Linked DNA regions of Breoghania sp. L-A4. The protein of the gene in region 1 interacts with the protein of each later gene in a pairwise test. Links are inferred from orthologs where the notes say so. Each region holds a gene or a part of one and is shown in the gene's direction. Other genes may lie near its edges.

Region 1 (9,837 bases):
TCAGTTGTCGCTCAATTTCGCCTATGCCGGGTCACTGGCGCCATTGTTCGCCACCCCGGGCGCCAATCCGAACGATCCCACCGACTATTTCTGGCAGCACCATCTGGGCAATTACTGGAAATACATGGACGAGCAATACGGCTCATGACGGATTGGCAGAGCGCGCGCGACGGGCAGGGTTCCGGCGGTGATGATCCGGTTGTCTGCGGTGTGGACGGCTGCCCGTTGGGCTGGCTCGCCGTGTTCCGCACGCTTGGCGGGACGCCACGCCATACGCGCCGGGTGTTCGCGGAGTTTCGCGACCTGCTCACCTGTGCCGAAGCCCCGGCGATCATCGCCGTGGACATGCCGATCGGACTGCCGGAGCGTGCGGGCCCTGGCGGGCGCGGACCGGAGAGGGCTGTGCGGCCGCTGCTGGGGGATCGCAAGTCCTCGGTGTTCTCGATTCCCTCGCGCGCGGCGGTGCTGGCGGGCGACTACCGCGAGGCCTGCGGCATCGCGCTGGAAACTTCCGAGCCGCCCAGAAAGGTCTCGCGCCAGGGCTTCGCGCTGTTTCCGAAAATTCTTGAAATCGATGCGCTGATGTCGCCTGAGCTTGAAAGCCGCATCTATGAGGTACATCCGGAGTTGGCGTTTTGGCGGCTCAATGGTGAGGCGCCGATGAGCGAGCCCAAGAAGGTGAAGGGCCGTGCCGCCGGCCTCGGAATCGTGCAGCGTCAGGCATTGCTGGAACGCCACGGGTTTGATCCCGCCTTCTTCGAGGCGCCGCGCCCGCCGCGCGTGGGCGCGGATGACGTGGTCGACGCGGCGGCGGCCGCCGTGATCGCCGAACGGATCTTTTTCAATCGCGCCGAAGCCTTTCCTGCGGAACCAAACCGCGATGCGCGGGGTTTACGCATGGCAATATGGGCTTAACGCACACAAGGGCCTGATGCTCCGGATGTCCGGGGCAGGGCGAATTCATTGCTGATTCTCTTGGCGATCCGCTTTGGTTGCCGTTCCCATTCCCGAGACCCACCGGGGCCGCTTTTCATGCACCCGGTCTCCCTGTAGCGTGGCCTTCATGCCGTTTGATCAGATCGTCCTTTTTGCGATTTTCTTCGCTGTCTTCGCGCTGATGCTGTGGGGCCGTTGGCGCTACGACCTTGTCGCTTTCCTGGCGCTGCTGGTGGCGGTCGCCCTGGGCACGATTCCGGTCGAGGACGCCTTCATGGGCTTCGGCAACGAGGCGACGATTATCGTCGCCCTGGTGCTGGTGGTTTCGCGCGGGCTGGTCAATTCCGGCGCGGTTGAGATCATCACCCGCCAGGTCGTCGGCGGCGGCAGAGGACTGGGAAGCCATATCGCGCTGATGGGCGGCATTGGGGCCGTGCTCTCCGCCTTCATGAACAACGTGGCGGCGCTGGCGCTGTTGATGCCGGTCGACCTGCAGACCGCGCAGCGCGCCGGACGCGGACCGGGGCTGACCCTGATGCCGCTGGCCTTCGCCACGATTCTCGGCGGCATGGTCACGCTCATCGGCACCCCGCCGAACATCATCATTTCCCAGATCCGCGCACGGTCGCTCGACGGGCCGTTCCGCATGTTCGATTTCGCGCCCGTGGGCCTGGCCTGCGCCACCGTGGGGCTGATCTTCGTCGCCCTCATCGGCTGGCGGCTGTTGCCGACGCGGGTGCGCTCCGGCGGCGGCGAGGAAAGCCTGTTCGATCTCGACGACTACATCGCGGAACTGATTGTGGGCGATGACTCCCCCCTCGTGGGAAAGAAGCTGGGCGAAATCGACGAGGAGACCGAGGAGGCCAACGTGGCGGTGATCGGCCTGGCCCGGGCGAAGACGCGGTTCTCCGCCTCCTCACGCTATGTCGAGATCCGGCCCGGCGATGTGCTGATCGTCGAGGCGACGCCCGAGGGGATTGACAGGTTCCGTGGCGTGGCCAAGCTTGAGGTCGCCGGAGACAAGCGTACCGGTTCCGCCACCGGCGAGGGCATGGGCCTGACAGAGGTGGTGGTGCCGCGCGATTCGCGGCTCGACGGCCGCTCCGCGCTGGCCCTGCAATTGCTCCGCCGGCAGGGCGTCACCCTGCTGGGCGTCTCGCGCCATGGCCGCCGCTTTTACGAACGCGTGGCGCGGCTGACTGTGCGCGCCGGCGACATCCTGCTGCTTTACGGTCCGTCCGACCGGCTGGCCGATGTCACGCGCTGGCTCGGCGCGCTGCCGCTTGCCGCGCGTGGCATCGGGGTCACGCAGCACCGCCGGGCGGCGCTTGCAGTGGGAATTTTCGCGGCCGCCATCGCGGGGGCCACATTCGGCTTCGTCGCGCTGCCCATCGCCCTTGGCTTCGTCGTCGCGCTTTACGTGCTGTTCGACATCGTGCCGATCCGCGAGGTTTACGATCACATCGAGTGGCCGGTGGTGGTGCTTCTGGGCTCGATGATCCCGCTCGGCATCGCGCTTGAGGAATCCGGCGGGACCACATTGATCGCGGAAGGAATTGTCGGGCTGACGGCCGGTATGCCGGCGGCGGCCGTACTGTTCGTGCTGATGGTGGTGATCATGACCCTGTCGGACGTGCTCAACAACACCGCCACGGCGGTGATTGGAGCACCGGTGGCCATCGATATCGCCCACAGCCTCAACGTCAGCCCTGATCCGTTCCTGATGGCTGTGGCGGTGGCCGCCTCCTGCGCGTTCCTGACGCCGATCGGCCACAAGAACAACACGCTGATCCTGGGGCCGGGTGGCTACGCCTTCTCGGACTACTGGCGCATGGGCCTGCCGCTCGAGATCCTGATCGTCGTCACCGGCGTTCCGGCGATCCTGGTGTTCTGGCCGCTTTGAGCGCGATGGTCCAGGCAATGCTCAGGGCTTGACGATGACCTTGCCCAGCGCGCGGCGTTGGGCCAGCTCCTCGAGCGCCTCGGCGGTTTGCACCAGCGGGTAGACGGCATGGATATGCGGCTTGAGCTTGCCCTCCGCCGCCCAGGCGAGAAGCTGCGCCACATCGGCCCAATGGTCCTCGGGCTCGCGCACGATGGCCTCGCCCCAGAACACGCCGAGAATGTCGCACCCCTTGAGAAGCGCGAGATTGAGCGGGATCTTCGGGATTTCGCCCGAGGCGAAGCCGATCACCAGGAAGCGGCCGCGCCAGGCCGTGGCGCGCAGCGCCGCTTCCGCGTAAGCGCCGCCGACCGGGTCATAGACCACGTCGACGCCGCAGCCGCCGGTCAGCGCCTTGAGCCGTGTCTTGAGGTCTTCCTCGGCGTAATTAACCGTTTCGTCGGCACCGGATTTCCTGGCGAACGCCAGCTTCTCCTCCGATGAGGCGCAGGCGATGACGCGCGCGCCCATCAGCTTGGAGATTTCCACCGCTGCCTGACCGACGCCGCCCGAGGCGCCGAGCACGGCAATCGTCTCGCCCTCTTGAAGCCGGGCGCGGCCGCGCAGCGCGTGCATGGTCGTGCCGTAGGTGACCATCAGCCCGGCCGCGGTCTCAAAATCCACGCCGTCGGGCACGGCGATCACATCGTCCTCGGAGAGCAGGACCTGTTCGCGGCAGCAGCCGAATTTCGTATAGGCGGCGACCTTGTCGCCGGGCTTCACTCGCGTGACGCCATCACCGACGGAAGCGACGACGCCCGCCATTTCCGCGCCGGGCGAAAACGGCATCGGCGGCCGCACCTGGTATTTGCCTTCGATGATCAGCGTGTCGAAGAAGTTGAGCGCCGCGGCCTTCACATCGACGACGACCTCGCCCGGCCCGGCCTGCGGCGCCTTGATGTCCGCAATGGTCAAGGAAGACGGAGGCCCAAAAGCCTCGCAAACAACTGCTCTCATTCCACCAACCCAGCGTTTGGAATCCCCGCACGCTGGTATCACGCGTGATGAGCGATGGAAAGGTTTCATTAACCATGCCGCGGCCTTGTCAGGCGGGCCCCGATGGGGCTATGACCGCACCCTCCGGGATGTAAAAAACGAGAACACCATGCGCGGTTATTTCGCCGTCGGCGCCGAAGGTCTTTCCAAGGTGATGAATTTCGGCAACCTGATGCGTTCGGCGCACGGGTTTGGCGCGAGCTTCTTCTTCACCGTCGACGCCGCACAGAAGATCCGCCGGGCCCCGGCGTCGGACACCTCAAACAGCCCCGATCACATGCCCTACTACGCGTGGGGGTCGATCGCAGAAATGGCCCTGCCCAAGGGCTGCCAGCTTGTCGGCATCGAACTGACGGACGACGCCATCGAGCTGCCGAGCTTCGGTCATCCGCTCAAGGCGGCCTATATCCTGGGTCCCGAGCGCGGCTCGCTGTCACCGGAAATGCAGGAACGCTGCGATCACATCATCAAGATCCCGACCGGCTTCTGCATCAATGTCGCCACGGCCGGGGCCATCGTCATGTACGACCGGGTGCGCACGCTGGGGCGTTTCGCCGAGCGGCCAATCGGCTCGGGGGCGCCGCGCGCGGAACTCAGCGAGCACATTCACGGCAAGCCGACGTTCCGCGGCGGCAAGATCGGTGGCCGCGACGATATCTGAGCCGATACGCCGGCGCGCGGACGGCGCCGCCATACTCTCGCCGATTTGTGGTCACAGCGTTTTGCCGCGCGTGCTTTGTTGCCCCTTTCAACCGCCGGAAGGGGGCGAGTGCACCGCGGTTAAGAGCAATTGCAGCGGCTTTCTGACCGGACCCAGCCGTCCGGGCAATCAAATTTGATCCATAAAACGGCGGAAATGTGCGGATTTCCGCACCATTCCGCAATTCGACGGACGGGATCAACCCTTTCGTAACCGGCGATCGGGTAACGTTTGATTGAGGTTTACAGCTGTTGAACAAATCCACTCAACTTGGCGCAAATAAAGCGGTTACGAGATGATGCACGCACGAATGTTGGCCATGGCCATTCTGGCCCTCGCTTTTTCAGGCGCTGCTGCGAACGCGCAGTCGCCCACACTCCTGAATCAATTCAAGGACTGGGCGGCCTACGCGCATTCGGGGCAGAACGGCAAGTTCTGCTACGCCTTGTCGAAGCCGACAACGCTGTCGCCCACCGACCGCAACCATGGAGATGTGTTCTTCTTCGTCTCCACGCGCCCCAACGAGGGTGTTTCCAACGAACCGAGCCTGCTCGTGGGCTATCCGTTCAAGGAAAACTCATCCGTTTCGGTCGACGTGGATGGCCAGAAGTTCGAGATGTTCACCAAGGGTGACGGGGCGTGGGTGAAGAACGCCGCCGACGAGGCCCGTCTGGTTTCGGCGATGCGCGCGGGCCGGGCGATGAAGGTCTCCGGCGAATCCTCGCGCGGCACTGCAACCAGTTACACCTACTCCCTGGCGGGCATCACGGCTGCGGTGAACGCGGCGTCGGAAGCCTGCAAATAACGACAGGAGTAGCGCGGTTTCAAAAACGCGCTATATAGAGCTATAAACGCGGGGTGGTGACGCTTGGTCACCGCCCTGCTTTCGTTCAGGCGGCGGTATGGTCCGCGCCAGGCACCAGGAGCGGCCCGGATGGGCCGGCAAAGAGCAAGCGCAATGGCGGTTTCCCTCGATATTTCCCACGGCAATGCGGCTCCGGCCATCGGTGTGGCTCCGGCGGTGACGCCGGCCAAACCATCGCTGGTGGGCATGTCACGCGAGGAACTGGGCGATGCGCTGCGCGCGGTGGGCGTCGCCGACAAGCAGGTGCGCATGCGGGTGGCGCAACTGTGGCACTGGATCTACGTGCGCGGCTTCACCGAGTTCGATCACATGACCAATGTGTCGAAGGAACTGCGCACGACGCTGGCCCATGTCTACTCAATGACGCGGCCCGAAATCGTCGCGGAACAGATTTCCGTCGACGGCACCCGCAAGTGGCTGATGCGCTTTCCGCCGCGCGGCGCCGGCCGGCCGGTGGACATCGAGACCGTCTATATTCCCGAGGAAGGCCGCGGCACGCTGTGCGTCTCCAGCCAGGTGGGCTGCACGCTGACCTGCACCTTCTGTCATACGGGCACGCAGAAGCTGGTGCGCAACCTGACCTCGGAAGAGATCATCATGCAGATCATGGTGGCGCGCGACCGGCTGGGCGACTTCCCCGACATCGACACGCCGCAGGGCTTCTCCGTGCCCAGCGAGGGCCGCTTGGTCTCCAACGTCGTGATGATGGGCATGGGCGAGCCGCTGTACAATTTCGACGAGGTTAAGAAGGCGCTGCTGATCGCGTCGGACGGCGACGGGCTGAGCCTGTCCAGGCGCCGCATCACCCTGTCCACCTCCGGTGTGGTGCCGATGATCGCGCGCACCGGCGAGGAGATCGGCTGCATGCTGGCGATCTCGCTGCACGCGGTGCGCGACGATCTGCGCGACGTGCTGGTGCCGATCAACAAGAAATATCCGCTCGCGGAGTTGCTGGAGGCCTGCCGCACCTATCCCGGCGTCTCCAACGCCCGCCGCATCACCTTCGAGTACGTGATGCTGAAGGGCGTCAACGACAGCATCGCCGACGCCAAGAAGCTGGTGAAGCTGCTGGAGGGCATTCCGGCGAAGATCAACCTGATTCCCTTCAATCCGTGGCCGGGCTCGGACTACGAGTGCTCCGACTGGGAGCAGATCGAGGTGTTTGCCGAGGTGGTCAACCGAGCGGGATACGCCTCGCCGATCCGCACGCCGCGCGGCCGCGATATCCTGGCGGCCTGCGGCCAGCTGAAATCGGAATCCGAGCGCATGAAGCGCAAGGACCGCGAGGCGCTTGAAGCCGCCTCCGGCGCCGCCGGCTGAGACGAATCTGGATCATGGACGATATCCTCCGCCTCTTCGGCCGACTGGTCGTCATAGCCTTCGGCTTTGTCGCCGCCTGCTACACCGCGAGCCTGGTGCTGGTGTTCTCGGCGGAAGGCTGGGCGGTGGATTTCACCACATACAGCGGCTGGGATGTCGAGGGCGGTCTCTTGGCCACCGGTGACGGCACGGTCGGTGTCTTTGCGGCGCTGTTTCTCGCCACCTTCGCGACCAGTTTCATCGGCGCCATGGCGCTGGTGCCCGCGGGGCTGGCGATCGTGCTGGCGGAGGTGAAGCATATCCGGGGTCTGATCTATCATCTGGTAGCAGGCGGGCTGGTGTCGCTGGCCATCGTCGTCGCAACGTGGATCCCGCCGGCGCCAGACGTGCGCCTGCCCGCGGACTGGAACATCTTTCTTGCCGCCGGCTTCGCCGCGGGTTTCGTCTACTGGCTGATCGCCGGGCGCAAGTCAGGCTTTTGAGCGGGACGCATGGACCGGCGTGCTTTCAAGCCTTCCTGTGAGTTTCCTCATCGCACGCGTGCTCCGTTGCGCGACAATCGCCGCATGCCGGTGCAAGCGAACGAGGAGGGATGGCGATGATTATCGGGATGCCGGTCTATCCGCATGTCGACCTGCTCGACGTGACAGGCCCCTATGAAATCCTTGGCTGGATGCGGCAGTTCGCGCCTCCGGCGGAAATCCGGCTCATCGGGCAAAGCGACTGCGACGTCACCACGCGGGACGGGTTCACCTTCAAGGTCAGCCATACCTTCGAGACCGCCGGGCAACTCGATGTGCTGTGGGTGCCGGGCGGAGATCCTGACGAGCTCAAGCGAATCATTGCCGATCCGCAGCGGACTTATCTCGATTTTCTGATCCGTCAGGCGCAGGGCGCGCGCTATGTCTGCTCGGTCTGCGAGGGCGCGCTGCTGCTCGCCGCCGCCGGCCTTCTGGACGGATTCGAGGCCACGACGCATTGGGCGTTCATTCCCTGTCTGAAGGAATACCCGGATATCAAGGTCGCCCCCGGCGCGCCGCGGTATGTGCATGACCGCAACCGGTTGACCGGCGGCGGAATCTCCTCGGGCCTCGATGAATCTCTGAAGCTGGTGGAACTGCTGCACGGCACGGAGATGGCCGAACGGGTCCAGCGCATGACGCAATATTTCCCCGATCCGCCCGTGTCTGCCGATCTGCCCGTGGCCACGACCTGTCCGCTCAACTAGGCAAGCGGGTCGTCATCGTCCGCCAGCGTCGCGCGGGCGGCTTCAAGATGCTCGTCACGGATGTGCGCGCGCACAAGGCCGATGGCGGCCAGCAGCACCGTGGCGTCGTCGCCGAAGCCGATGCCGAGCAGGAAATCGGGCACCGCGTCAAACGGCAGCACGAAATAGGCGAGGGCCGCGATCAGCGTTCCGCGCACCCTGGGCGGCGAGGCGGGGTCGAGCGCGCAATAGTAGGCGGCGACCAGTTCGTCCATGAACGGGATCTGGCGCGCGGCCTTTTTCAGCGTCTTGAAGAATCGCGCCCTCACCCGCGCCTCATCGCGCGGATCCGCCTGAGCCCCCTCTCCGTCCGATTCCAGATCGGGTCCGGCGGGGCGCAGGCGCACGGGTTCGCCGGGTGCGATGATCTCGCCATCCAGCGCCTTGCGCAGTGATTCGTCGGTGTATTCGCGCATCCCGGATCCTTCCCTGAAGCCGAGTTTAGCGTGAATTGAGGCGATGAAATGCCCAATTTCGGGGAATATGCGCAGTTTTCACGATTAACCTTGCGTAAGCATTGATTAACAAATTCTTGCGACACTACAGTATGGCCGCGCACGGGATCCGGCCATCATCGGGCCAGAAGGCCCGGCAGGAGGCCCGACATGTCATACACTGTGGAAAGGCTGCAGCCACCCGTTCCGCTCATCAAGGCGGCGGATCATTCGACCGATCATCATCGTAAGGGGCACGATCGAAACGATCCGGCGCATACCGAGATCGTGCCGCACGACGATGCCGAGCGCGAAGCAATCGCGGATGCCGCCGAGGATCCGGCGGTGTTTGTCGACGCGCATCATGAAGAGGCGCCGCGGCTCGACGGGGTCGCCGCCTATCAGGCGACTGCGGAACACGCCAGGCAGGCGCTGGGTATGCGGCATGAAGGCGCGCGGCATCTGAAGGACGAAGGGCGCACGCCGCTCTATCCCGGGACCGCACCGGGAGTCGTCTACGGCCCCCACCGGGATCCCGACGAAGAGCACAAGATCAATCTGGCGACCTGACCCGCGCGATCCCGAAAGCGCCTTAGTCCCGCTTTTCGCCGAGCGGCACAAGCGAGTGCTTCGAGATCAGCGGCAGCTGCGACAGGGTGAACAGGAAAGTGATCGGCATCATGCCGAAAACCTTGAACGACACCCAGAAGTCGGTCGAAAACGAGCGCCAGACGACTTCGTTGAGCACCGCGAGAAAGAAAAAGAACAGCCCCCAGCGCAGGGTCAGCTTGCGCCAGCCTTCTGCATCGAGCTTGAAGACGCTGTCAAACACATAGCCCAGCAACGATTTTCCAAAGAGCAGCCCGCCCAGCAGCACCGCGCCGAACAGGGCGTTGACGATGGTCGGCTTGAGCTTGATGAACAGCTCGTCGTGCAAATAGAGCGTCAATCCGCCGAACACCAGCACCACCACACCGGTAACCACGGGCATCACCGGCAGCCGCCGCGTCAGCACGTAGGAGACGACCAGCGAGATTGTGATGGCCACCATGAAGGCGGCGGTGGCGACGAACAGCGGGCCGCCAAGATCCCCCAGGGCGGGAAACAGTTTCGCCAGGCTCTCGCCGCGCGCGTTGGCGAAGAAGAACACCGCCAATGGCCCCAGCTCCAGCGCCAGTTTCAAGAGCGGATTGATTTCCTCGCGATCGGGCGCGTTGGGATCGTGTTCGAATTCCACGGGTGTCAGGTCCTTTTGCTCTGCATGCTCAGCTCTATTTGCATCATGCCTGGATCGAGGCCGGTCAGAAAGCGGCGGTGCGCCTACTCTGTTCCGCCCACGATCGCCTTGGCGAAGTCACTCGCCGAAAACGGCTCGAG
Region 2 (9,847 bases), 1.3 Mb from region 1 along the record:
CACCCACGGCAAGACCACGACCACGTCGATGGTGGCCGCGCTGCTGGAGGCCGGCGGCTTCGACCCCACCGTGATCAACGGCGGCATCATCAACGCTTATGGTACCAACGCGCGCATCGGCGAGGGCGACTGGATGGTGGTGGAGGCCGATGAATCCGACGGCACCTTCGTCAAGCTGCCCGCCGACATCGCCGTGGTCACCAACATCGATCCCGAGCATCTCGACCATTATGGCGATTTCGACAACGTCCGCGCGGCGTTCGAGCAGTTCATCGAGAACGTGCCGTTTTACGGCTGCGCGGTGATGTGCCTCGACCATCCGGAAGTGCAGGCGCTCGTGGGCCGCATCGAGGATCGGCTGATCATCACCTATGGCGCGAACCCCCAGGCCGATGTGCGTTATTTCGGCGTCGATACCAAGGGGGCAAGTCGCACTTCTCCGTCGTCATCCGCGATCGGGCGAGCGGCCGCGAGGAGACGCTTGAAGACCTCGTGCTGCCCATGCCGGGGCTACACAACATCTCCAACGCCACCGCCGCCGTCGCCATCGCCGATCACCTCGATATCCCGCATGAGGCCATCCGCAAGGGTCTGGCCGGCTTCGGGGGCGTCAAGCGGCGCTTCACCCATGTGGGCGCGGCGCGCGGCATCGACGTCTACGACGACTACGCCCATCACCCGATCGAGATCCGCGCCGTCCTCGCCGCCGCCCGCTCGGCCGCGCAGGGCAAGGTCATCGCGGTGATGCAGCCGCATCGCTACACGCGCCTGCAGAGCCTGTTTGACGATTTCTGCGCCTGTCTCAACGACGCCGACACGGTAATCGTCGCCCCGGTCTATCCGGCGGGCGAGGCGCCGATCGAGGGCGTGGATCGCGATGCGCTGGTCTCGGGCATCCGGGCGCGCGGCCATCGCAATGTCTATGCGCTCGAAGGACCTCAGGCGCTGGCGGGGCTCGTCGCGGGCCTCGCGGAGGAGGGTGATTACGTCGTCTGTCTCGGGGCTGGCAACATCACCCAGTGGGCGGCCAGCCTTCCCGGCCAGCTCGACGCCATGGGCGAGGGCAAGGCATCGTGAGCTTTCCCGATCTCTTGTCGGAGCTGGGACAGGGACGCTTTGCCGGTATCCGCGGTAGCCTGTTGCCGAACCACGCGCTTTCCACGGTCACGTGGTTTCGCGTTGGCGGACCCGCGCAGCTTCTCTTCCAGCCCGCCGACGAGGCGGATCTGGCGGCGTTCCTGGCGCTGCTGCCCAGTGAAATCCCGGTGCTGCCGATCGGCCTCGGCTCCAATCTGCTGGTGCGCGACGGGGCATCGAGGGCGTTGTCATCCGGCTCGGCGCGCGCGGGTTCGGCCAGATCGAGGACGCCGGCGCGAACCGGCTGCGGGTCGGAGCGGCGGTGCCGGACAAGCGTCTGGCGGAAGCCGCCGCCAAGGCGGGGCTGAGCGGCTTTGCGTTCTACACCGGCATTCCGGGCGCCGTCGGCGGCGCGTTGCGCATGAACGCCGGCGCGCACGGCACGGAGACGCGCGAGCGCATGGTGGAGCTGACCGCCGTGGATCGCGAGGGACGCCTCCACGTGCTCTCCAACGCGGATATGGACTATGCCTACCGTCACTCGAATGCCGCGAAGGACTGGGTCTTCACCAGCGCCGTGTTCGAGGGCGTTCCCGGCGATGAAGCGGTCATCCGTGCCGAGATGGCTGCGGTCGTTGAGCATCGCGAGAACGCCCAGCCGATCCGCGAGAAGACCGGCGGCTCCACATTCAAAAACCCGCCCGGCAGCTCCGCGTGGAAGGAAGTCGACGCGGCCGGCTGCCGCGGTCTGACCATCGGCGGCGCGCAGATGTCGCCGATGCACTGCAATTTCATGATCAACACGGGCGATGCCACGGCGAGCGATCTGGAGCGTCTCGGCGAGACCGTGCGCGGCCGCGTGCGCGCGCATTCCGGCATTGTCCTTGAATGGGAAATCAAGCGTCTGGGTCTGTTCCCCGACGGCGTCGCGATCGAAGAATTTTCACAAGTCTGAACGTATGGGGTCGAAAGATGACCGGTAAGAAACACGTCGCCGTCCTGATGGGGGCTGGTCATCGGAACGGCCCGTCAGCCTGTCCTCCGGCAATGCCTGTGCGGACGCGCTGGAGGAGGCTGGCTACCCCGTCACGCGCGTTGACGTTACACGGGATATCGCCACTGTTCTCAAGGACTTGAAGCCGGATGTGGCGTTCAACGCGCTGCATGGACCCTACGGGGAAGACGGCTGTATCCAGGGTCTTCTGGAGGTGCTGGGCATTCGCTACACCCATTCCGGTGTGATGGCTTCAGCGCTGGCGATGAACAAGGACCGCGCCAAGGCGGTGATGAAGGCCGCCGGCGTTCCGGTCGCCGAGCACAAGGTCATGCATCGGCTCGAGGCCGCCAAGGCGCACCCGATGAAGCCGCCCTATGTGGTCAAGCCGGTCAACGAGGGGTCGAGTTTTGGCGTGCTGATCGTCGGCGAGGATGCCGAGCATCCCCCTCAGCAGCTCTATGCCGACGATTGGCCCTACGGCGACATCGTCATGGTCGAACGCTATGTCGCGGGGCGCGAACTGACCTGCGCGGTGATGGGCGACGTCGCTCTTGGGGTTATCGACATTGTTGCCGAAGGGCACCACTTTTACGACTTTGACGCGAAATATGTGGCTGGCGGATCTAAACACATCCTCCCGGCAGAAATTTCACCGAATATTTACCAAGAAGTACAGAAATTAACCCTGACGGCTCATCGTGCGTTGGGTTGTGCAGGCGTGACACGGGCGGACTTCCGCTATGACGACCGCCTTCACGGCATCGGCGAACTGATTTGCCTGGAAGTTAATACGCAGCCGGGAATGACGGCGACCTCGCTGGTGCCGGAAATGGCGGCCCACGCGGGGCACGGTTTCCCCGAGCTTGTAAGTTGGATTGTGGAGAACGCGAGTTGCGATCGGTGAAGAGACGACAGGACGAACCGCGGCAGGCGCCGGCGAAAGCCGTTTCGCGTCGCAGCGGCGTCGCGCGTCTGCACCAGAGGCCTGTCTGGCGTTCCGCCGGCTTCCTCGCCTTCCTGCCGCGTTGGGCCGGACGCGCGGGCGCCGCGGGCTTCCTCGCGGCCACCGGGCTGTATGGCATCGTGCTCGGCGGGCACACCCTGGCGGTCGCCGACACGGTGACGGCGGCGGCGGGCTTCTCCTTCGAGGCGATCAAGCTCTCCGGTCAGCGCGAGACCGACGAATTCCAGATCCTGGAAGCGCTCGAAATCCGCGATGGCTCCTCGCTTCTGTTGTTCGACGCGCAGGCCGCGCGCGACCGGCTCGCCCGGATCGCCTGGGTCAAGAACGTCTCGGTTCAGAAATTCTATCCCGGCACGCTGCAGGTCACGGTCGAGGAGCGCGAGCCCTTCGCCCTGTGGCAGCGCGGCCAGATCATCTCGATCATCGACGCCGACGGCCGCGTGATCACCGACGATGTCGACGAGCGCTATGCCAACCTGCTGCTGCTGGTGGGCCACGGCGCCCAGGAACGCGGCAAGGCCATGGCGGACATGCTCGACGCGATGCCGTCGTTGCGCTCGCGGGTGCGCGCCGCCGTCCTCATCGCCGACCGCCGCTGGAATCTCGTGCTTGAGAACGGCATCACCGTGCGGCTGCCCGAAGAGGGCGTCGACGCGGCGTTGAGCGAGCTGGTGCGTCTGGACGACGACAGCGGCCTGCTGTCGCGCGACATCGTCGCGGTGGACCTGCGGCTTGCCGACCGCGTTGTGGTGCGGCTCACCAAGGATGCTGCGCTGCGCCGGCAGACCTCCGGCCAACCGCGCCATGGCGCTGACAAGAACGGGAAGGACACCTGATGGCGTCGCCGTCCTCTCCCTATCTGCCGCGCATGCAGCCGCTGCCCAGCCGCCGCTCCGTGATCATTTCCGTGCTCGATGTCGGCTCGACCAAGGTGTGCTGCCTGATCGCCAAGCTGACCCCGCGCGAGGAAAACGAAACCCTGCCCGGCCGCACCCATTCGGTCGAGGTGCTCGGCTACGGCTACCAGCGCTCCCGCGGCATCAAGTCCGGCGTCGTCATCGATCTGGACCTGGCCGAGCAGGCGATCCGCCTGGCGGTGGATTCCGCCGAGCGCATGGCCGGGGTGACGGTCGAGAGCCTGCTGGTCAACACCACCTGCGGCCGGCTTTCCAGCGAGATCTTCTGCGCCAGCGTCGATCTCAACGGCGACGCGGTCACCGAGGCCGACATCAAGCGGGTGCTGACCGCCGGCGGCGATCATTTCGCGGTCGACGGGCGCGCCATCGTGCACGCGCTGCCCATCGCCTACACGCTGGACGGCAACCGCGGCATCCATGATCCGCGCGCCATGATCGGCCGCAAGCTCGGCGTCGACATGCATGTGGTGACCGCCGACACACCGCCGGTGCGCAATCTCGAGCTTTGCGTCAACCGCGGCCATCTGCAGGTCGAGACCATGGTGGCCACGCCCTTCGCTTCTGGCCTGTCGACCCTGGTCGACGACGAGGCGGAACTCGGCGTCGCCTGCATCGATTTCGGCGGCGGCACCACGTCGCTCGCCGTCTTCGTCGAGGGACAGGCCGTGCATGTGGACGCCATCGCCATCGGCGGCCATCACGTCACCACGGACATCGCGCGCGGGCTCTCCACCCGGCTGCGCGACGCCGAACGCATTAAGACGCTGTATGGTAACGCCTTGCCCGGCGGCGGCGACGATTTCGATCTGCTCAGCGTGCCGCCGGTCGACGAGGAAAGCGACCTGCCGCAGCAGATCCCGCGCAGCGTGCTGACAAAGATCATTCGCCCGCGCATCGAGGAGACGCTGGAGCTGGTGCGCGACCGTCTCAACGCCTCGGGCTTCGCCGGCCAGGTCGGCAAGCGCGTCGTGCTCACCGGCGGTGCGAGCCAGATGACCGGCCTCGCCGAACAGGCGCGGCTGATCCTTGGGCGCCACGTGCGCCTCGGCCGCCCGCTGGGCATCACAGGATTGCCGGAAGCGGCGAAAGGCCCTGCCTTTTCGACCGCCGTCGGCCTGCTGATCTATCCGCAAGTCTCGCAGATGGAGCAGTTCGTACCCGATCGCAGCCGGCAGCTGCGAATGACCGGAACCGGTTATCTGGCGCGTGTGGGCCAGTGGTTCCGGGAGAGTTTCTGAATTGCGGCTCGTGGTGGGGCCGTGTAGCGGCGAAAGCCGGTTTGATACTTGCGAGGGAAGTCCGCCCGCCCGTCTCAGGGCGCGCGGGAAGGATATGAGGAAGCCATGACCATCAATCTCAAAATGCCCGATATAACGGAGCTGAAGCCGAGGATCACCGTCTTCGGAATCGGTGGCGCCGGCGGCAACGCCGTCAACAACATGATCCAGGCCGGCCTGCAGGGGTGCGACTTCGTCGTCGCCAACACCGACGCCCAGGCGCTGGCCCTGTCGCAGTCCGAGCGCGTCGTCCAGATGGGCGTCGCGGTCACCGAAGGTCTGGGTGCGGGGTCGCAGCCGGAAGTCGGCCGCGCGGCAGCGGAAGAAGTTCTCGACGAGCTCAACGACCACCTGACCGGCGCGCATATGGTGTTCATCACCGCCGGCATGGGCGGCGGCACCGGCACCGGTGCGGCTCCCGTGATCGCCCGGGCGGCGCGCGAACGCGGTATTCTCACCGTCGGCGTCGTCACCAAGCCGTTCCAGTTCGAAGGCCAGCGCCGCATGCGCCTGGCCGAGCACGGCATCGAGGAACTGCAGCAGAATGTCGATACGCTCATCGTCATTCCCAACCAGAACCTGTTCCGGCTCGCCAATGCCCAGACGACCTTCGCGGATGCCTTCGCGATGGCCGATCAGGTGCTCTATTCCGGTGTTGCCTGCATCACCGATCTGATGGTCAAGGAAGGCCTCATCAACCTCGACTTCGCCGATGTCCGCTCGATCATGCGCGGCATGGGCAAGGCGATGATGGGCACCGGTGAATCCTCCGGCGACGGCCGCGCGCTGCAGGCCGCCGAGGCGGCGATCGCCAACCCGCTGCTCGACGAGACCACGATGAAGGGCGCCAAGGGCCTGCTGATCTCGATCACCGGCGGCAAGGACATGACCCTGTTCGAGGTGGACGAGGCGGCGACCCGCATCCGCGAGGAAGTCGACGAGGAAGCCAACATCATCATGGGCGCGACCTTTGACGAGGGCATGGAAGGCTCCATCCGCGTCTCCGTCGTCGCCACGGGCATCGACCGCGACATGCGCGAGGATTCCTCGCCGGCCGAAGCCCGCATGGCCGAACTGGCCGAGCGGCTGAAATCGGCGACCACGCGCTCCTCCGCACCGCGCGAACAGGTCGCTGCCACGCCGGCAGCCCCCACCCGCATCGAGCCGGACCCGGCCGAGCGTCTGGAAGCCGAGCTGGCCATCGCCATGCCGACCCCGGTCGCGACCGACCCCGGCGTGACCATCGAAAGCTACCAGCCGAACCCCGCGCTGGTCAGCGAGCCGGACGTGCCGGTGGAAGTGGATGCCCTTCCGGTGGCCCCGCGGGCCGCGCCTGAGCCCGCGGCCGAACCCTACATCCCGCCGGTGGCGGCGGATGCCGCGCCGCGGATGCCGCGTGTGGAAGACTTTCCGCCGATGGTGCAGGCTGAAATTCATCAGGCTGGTGAACATTACGACGAGCATGGCGAAGACGATCGTCGGCCGATGAGCCTGTTGCGCCGTCTGGCCAGCGGCCTCGGCCGCCGCGAGGACGACGCCGAAGGCTATGAGGGCGAGGATGCCTACGCCCATCATGCGCCCGAACAGCGTCAGCCGGCTCCGGCCGAGTACACCCAGCGTCCGGCGGCGCCTCAGCCGCGCGGCGCGGCGGGTCAGCTCGATCCGCATGGCCGTCAGGATCCGCATCCCCGTCAGGATCATCAGGGTCGCATGGCGTCTCAGGCTCACCACGCCTCGGATGACGATCAGCTGGAAATCCCGGCGTTCCTGCGTCGTCAGGCCAACTGACGCACAGGCTTTCTCACTGCCCTTCGCAAGGCGGCGGCTCGGCATTTTGCCGGGCCGTTTGCGTTTGAGCACCCCTTGTGGCTCGGTGGGCGGCCGTGGGTTGGGCCGATGCCGGCGCGACTTTCGTTACAATGCGTAATAAAGCTTTATTTCGGCCCCTGCGGCGCGAGCGCTATTGTCCGTTCACGGTTGATGAACGGAATCGATTCAATGCCACCCTCTGGTCTTTCCAGGAGCGGCTCGGTCCCGGAAAACGGCGAAAAACAGCGAATGATAGACGCATCGGCGGGGCGCTGATGCGGCGAGGGGAGCGGCCTCCGGGCTGCGCGGGGATTTCTGAATGACGGACATGAGCAGCAAGCAGCAGACTCTCGCAGACCAGATTCGCTTGTCCGGCATTGGCGTTCACTCCGGTGAACCCGCCTCGCTCACGCTCTATCCCGCGGATGAAAACACCGGAATCGTGTTCGTGCGCACGGGCGCCGACGGATCGGAAGTTGAAATCGACGCCATCTGGTCGGCTGTTTCCGCAACCGCGCTGTGCACGGTGATCGGCAAGAAATCCGCGTCTGTCTGCACGATCGAGCATCTGATGGCGGCCCTGCGCGGCCTCGGTGTCGACAACGTGCTCGTCGAACTCGACGGCGACGAAGTGCCTGTGATGGACGGAAGCGCCATCCAGTTCGTCGACGCCATTGATCAGGTCGGTCTCGTGAAGCAGGCCGCGCTGCGCCGCTACATCCGTATCAAGAAGCCCATTCGTGTCGAGAACAAGGGCGCGGTCAGCGAACTGCGGCCCTATGAGGGGATGCGGTTCGACGTCACCATCGATTTCGAGACGCCGCTGATCGGCCGCCAGTCGTTTGTCGGCGATCTGACGCCGGAGCTGTTCCGCACCGAGATCGCGCGCGCGCGCACCTTCGGCCGCGTCAGCGACGTCGAGAAGCTCTGGGCCATGGGGTTTGCCCGCGGTTCGTCGCTGGAAAACTCCGTCGCCATCGATGGCGATCGGGTGCTCAATCCCGAAGGCACCCGCTGGGCGGACGAGTTCGTCCGCCACAAGACGCTGGACGCGGTTGGCGATCTGGCGCTCTCCGGTCTGCCTATTCTCGGTGAGTACCGCTCGTTCAAGGCCGGGCACGCCATGAACAATGCCGTTCTCATCGCGCTGTTCAGCGACGAGGATGCCTATGAGATCGTCGAGGGTCCGGCGCGCCGCGAACGCGAATCACGCCCGGTCGATCTGACGAGCGACATTTCCGCCCCCGCCTACGGCCCGGACCATTCCTGAGCGGCCATTATTCCAGAGCGTTTCCGCCTGGGTTCCCCTCACGCCTTAAAAAAGTTGCAAAGCCGCGCGATTTCGCATGCACGGGAATTGTTCGGTCGAGCCGTTGAACGAAAGCGCGCGCTGGCGCTTACGCTGAAGGCAATATTCGGCTAGAAGCACGGATATCCGGTTGCCGTTTGAATGGCTGGCCGTATGGTATGGCCATGTTTAGGGATCGCAAGCAGCGGTCCGTCACGCGAGGGAGAGCCTCCAGGTGCTGCGTAGTCTGACGTCAACGAGCCGCGCGAAGCGCAACGGTTTCACACGCGCCTTGCGCGCCGCGTCCCTGGTGGGACTGTTGGCGGTCGCCGCCTGCGCGTCCAACGAGACCGACGACCTGGCGCTCGACGACACGCCGGCGGATCAGCTCTACAACGAGGGTCTCGCCCTGCGCGCCAGCGGAGATCTGAGTGGCGCCGCGAAGAAATTCGAGGAAGTCGACCGGCTTCATCCCTATTCCGAGTACGCGCGCAAATCGCTGATCAACATCGCTTTTGCCAATTATTCGCGCGGCAAGTACCAGGAAGCCATCAATTCGGCGCGGCGCTTCGTGACGCTGCATCCCGGCAGCCCGGACGCGGCCTACGCACTCTACATCATCGGCCAGTCCTACTTCCGTCAGATGCCGGACGTGACGCGTGACCAGAAGACCACGGAGAAGGCGCTCGAGGCGATGTCGGAGCTGGTGCGCCGCTATCCCGACAGCGAATACGCCGCCGACGCGAAGAAGAAGATCCGGGTGACCCAGGATCAGCTGGCCGGCAAGGAAATGGAAGTCGGGCGCTACTATCTGGACAAGCGCAATTATATCGCGGCCATCAACCGGTTCCGCGAAGTGGTCATGCGCTACCAGACGACGCGCCACGTGGAAGAGGCGCTGGCCCGCCTGACGGAGGCGTATTTCTCGCTCGGCGTCGTATCCGAAGCGCAGACAGCCGCCGCCGTTCTGGGTCACAACTTCCCCGACAGCCGCTGGTACAAGGACGCCTACACGCTGCTCAAGAAGGGCGGCTATGAACCCAGCGCCGATGAAGGCAGCTGGATCAGCAAGGCGTTTGACGGTATCAACATTCTCTAGTTTTCTCTTTTAGAGACATCACACCGCCCATGCTGGCAGCGCTTTCGATCCGCGATATCGTTCTGATCGACCGGCTGGATATCGATTTCACCGCCGGAATGACGGTTCTGACCGGCGAGACCGGCGCGGGCAAGTCGATCCTCCTCGACGCGCTGTCGCTGGCGCTTGGCGGACGTGGCGACGCCTCGCTGGTGCGGCACGGCGAAAGCCAGGGCCAGGTTACCGCGGCCTTCGATGTCGCGGTGGATCACCCCACGCGGTCGCTTCTCAGGGCCAACGATATCGAGGATGACGGCGACATCATCCTGCGCCGCGCCCAGAGTGCCGATGGCCGCACCCGCGCCTTCATCAACGACCGTCCCGTCAGCGCCAGCCTGCTGCGCGAGATCGGCACGCAACTCGTCGAGATCCACGGCCAG

The links.
Region 2: the proteins of rlmN (region 1) and ftsZ interact in binary tests that used the Escherichia coli proteins (3 or more experiments, as listed by UniProt). The link is inferred for Breoghania sp. L-A4 from one-to-one orthologs.

The regions. Positions count from the first base shown.
Region 1 is NZ_CP031841.1:4,944,438-4,954,274, reverse strand. Bases 4,689-7,645 are described here. They hold rlmN (23S rRNA (adenine(2503)-C(2))-methyltransferase RlmN), read left to right. Parts: upstream 4,689-5,532; coding sequence 5,533-6,759; downstream 6,760-7,645. Other genes in these bases: D1F64_RS22605 (DJ-1/PfpI family protein), read left to right, coding at 7,358-7,645; D1F64_RS22610 (hypothetical protein), read left to right, coding at 6,774-7,241; D1F64_RS22620 (invasion associated locus B family protein), read left to right, coding at 4,894-5,379. Also shown: D1F64_RS22645 (lipase family protein), read left to right, coding at 1-148; D1F64_RS22640 (DUF429 domain-containing protein), read left to right, coding at 145-915; D1F64_RS22635 (SLC13 family permease), read left to right, coding at 1,064-2,839; D1F64_RS22630 (NADPH:quinone oxidoreductase family protein), read right to left, coding at 2,861-3,835; D1F64_RS22625 (RNA methyltransferase), read left to right, coding at 3,786-4,535; more of D1F64_RS22605, read left to right, coding at 7,646-7,987; D1F64_RS22600 (YkvA family protein), read right to left, coding at 7,984-8,442; D1F64_RS22595 (hypothetical protein), read left to right, coding at 8,632-9,030; D1F64_RS22590 (septation protein A), read right to left, coding at 9,053-9,697; signal recognition particle-docking protein FtsY, read right to left, coding at 9,781-9,837.
Region 2 is NZ_CP031841.1:3,605,268-3,615,114, reverse strand. Bases 4,693-7,659 are described here. They hold ftsZ (cell division protein FtsZ), read left to right. Parts: upstream 4,693-5,298; coding sequence 5,299-7,020; downstream 7,021-7,659. Other genes in these bases: lpxC (UDP-3-O-acyl-N-acetylglucosamine deacetylase), read left to right, coding at 7,361-7,659; ftsA (cell division protein FtsA), read left to right, coding at 4,693-5,193. Also shown: D1F64_RS16510 (cell division protein FtsQ/DivIB), read left to right, coding at 2,975-3,874; more of ftsA, read left to right, coding at 3,874-4,692; more of lpxC, read left to right, coding at 7,660-8,311; D1F64_RS16490 (outer membrane protein assembly factor BamD), read left to right, coding at 8,646-9,428; DNA repair protein RecN, read left to right, coding at 9,458-9,847. UniProt on the Escherichia coli protein: Essential cell division protein that forms a contractile ring structure (Z ring) at the future cell division site. The regulation of the ring assembly controls the timing and the location of cell division.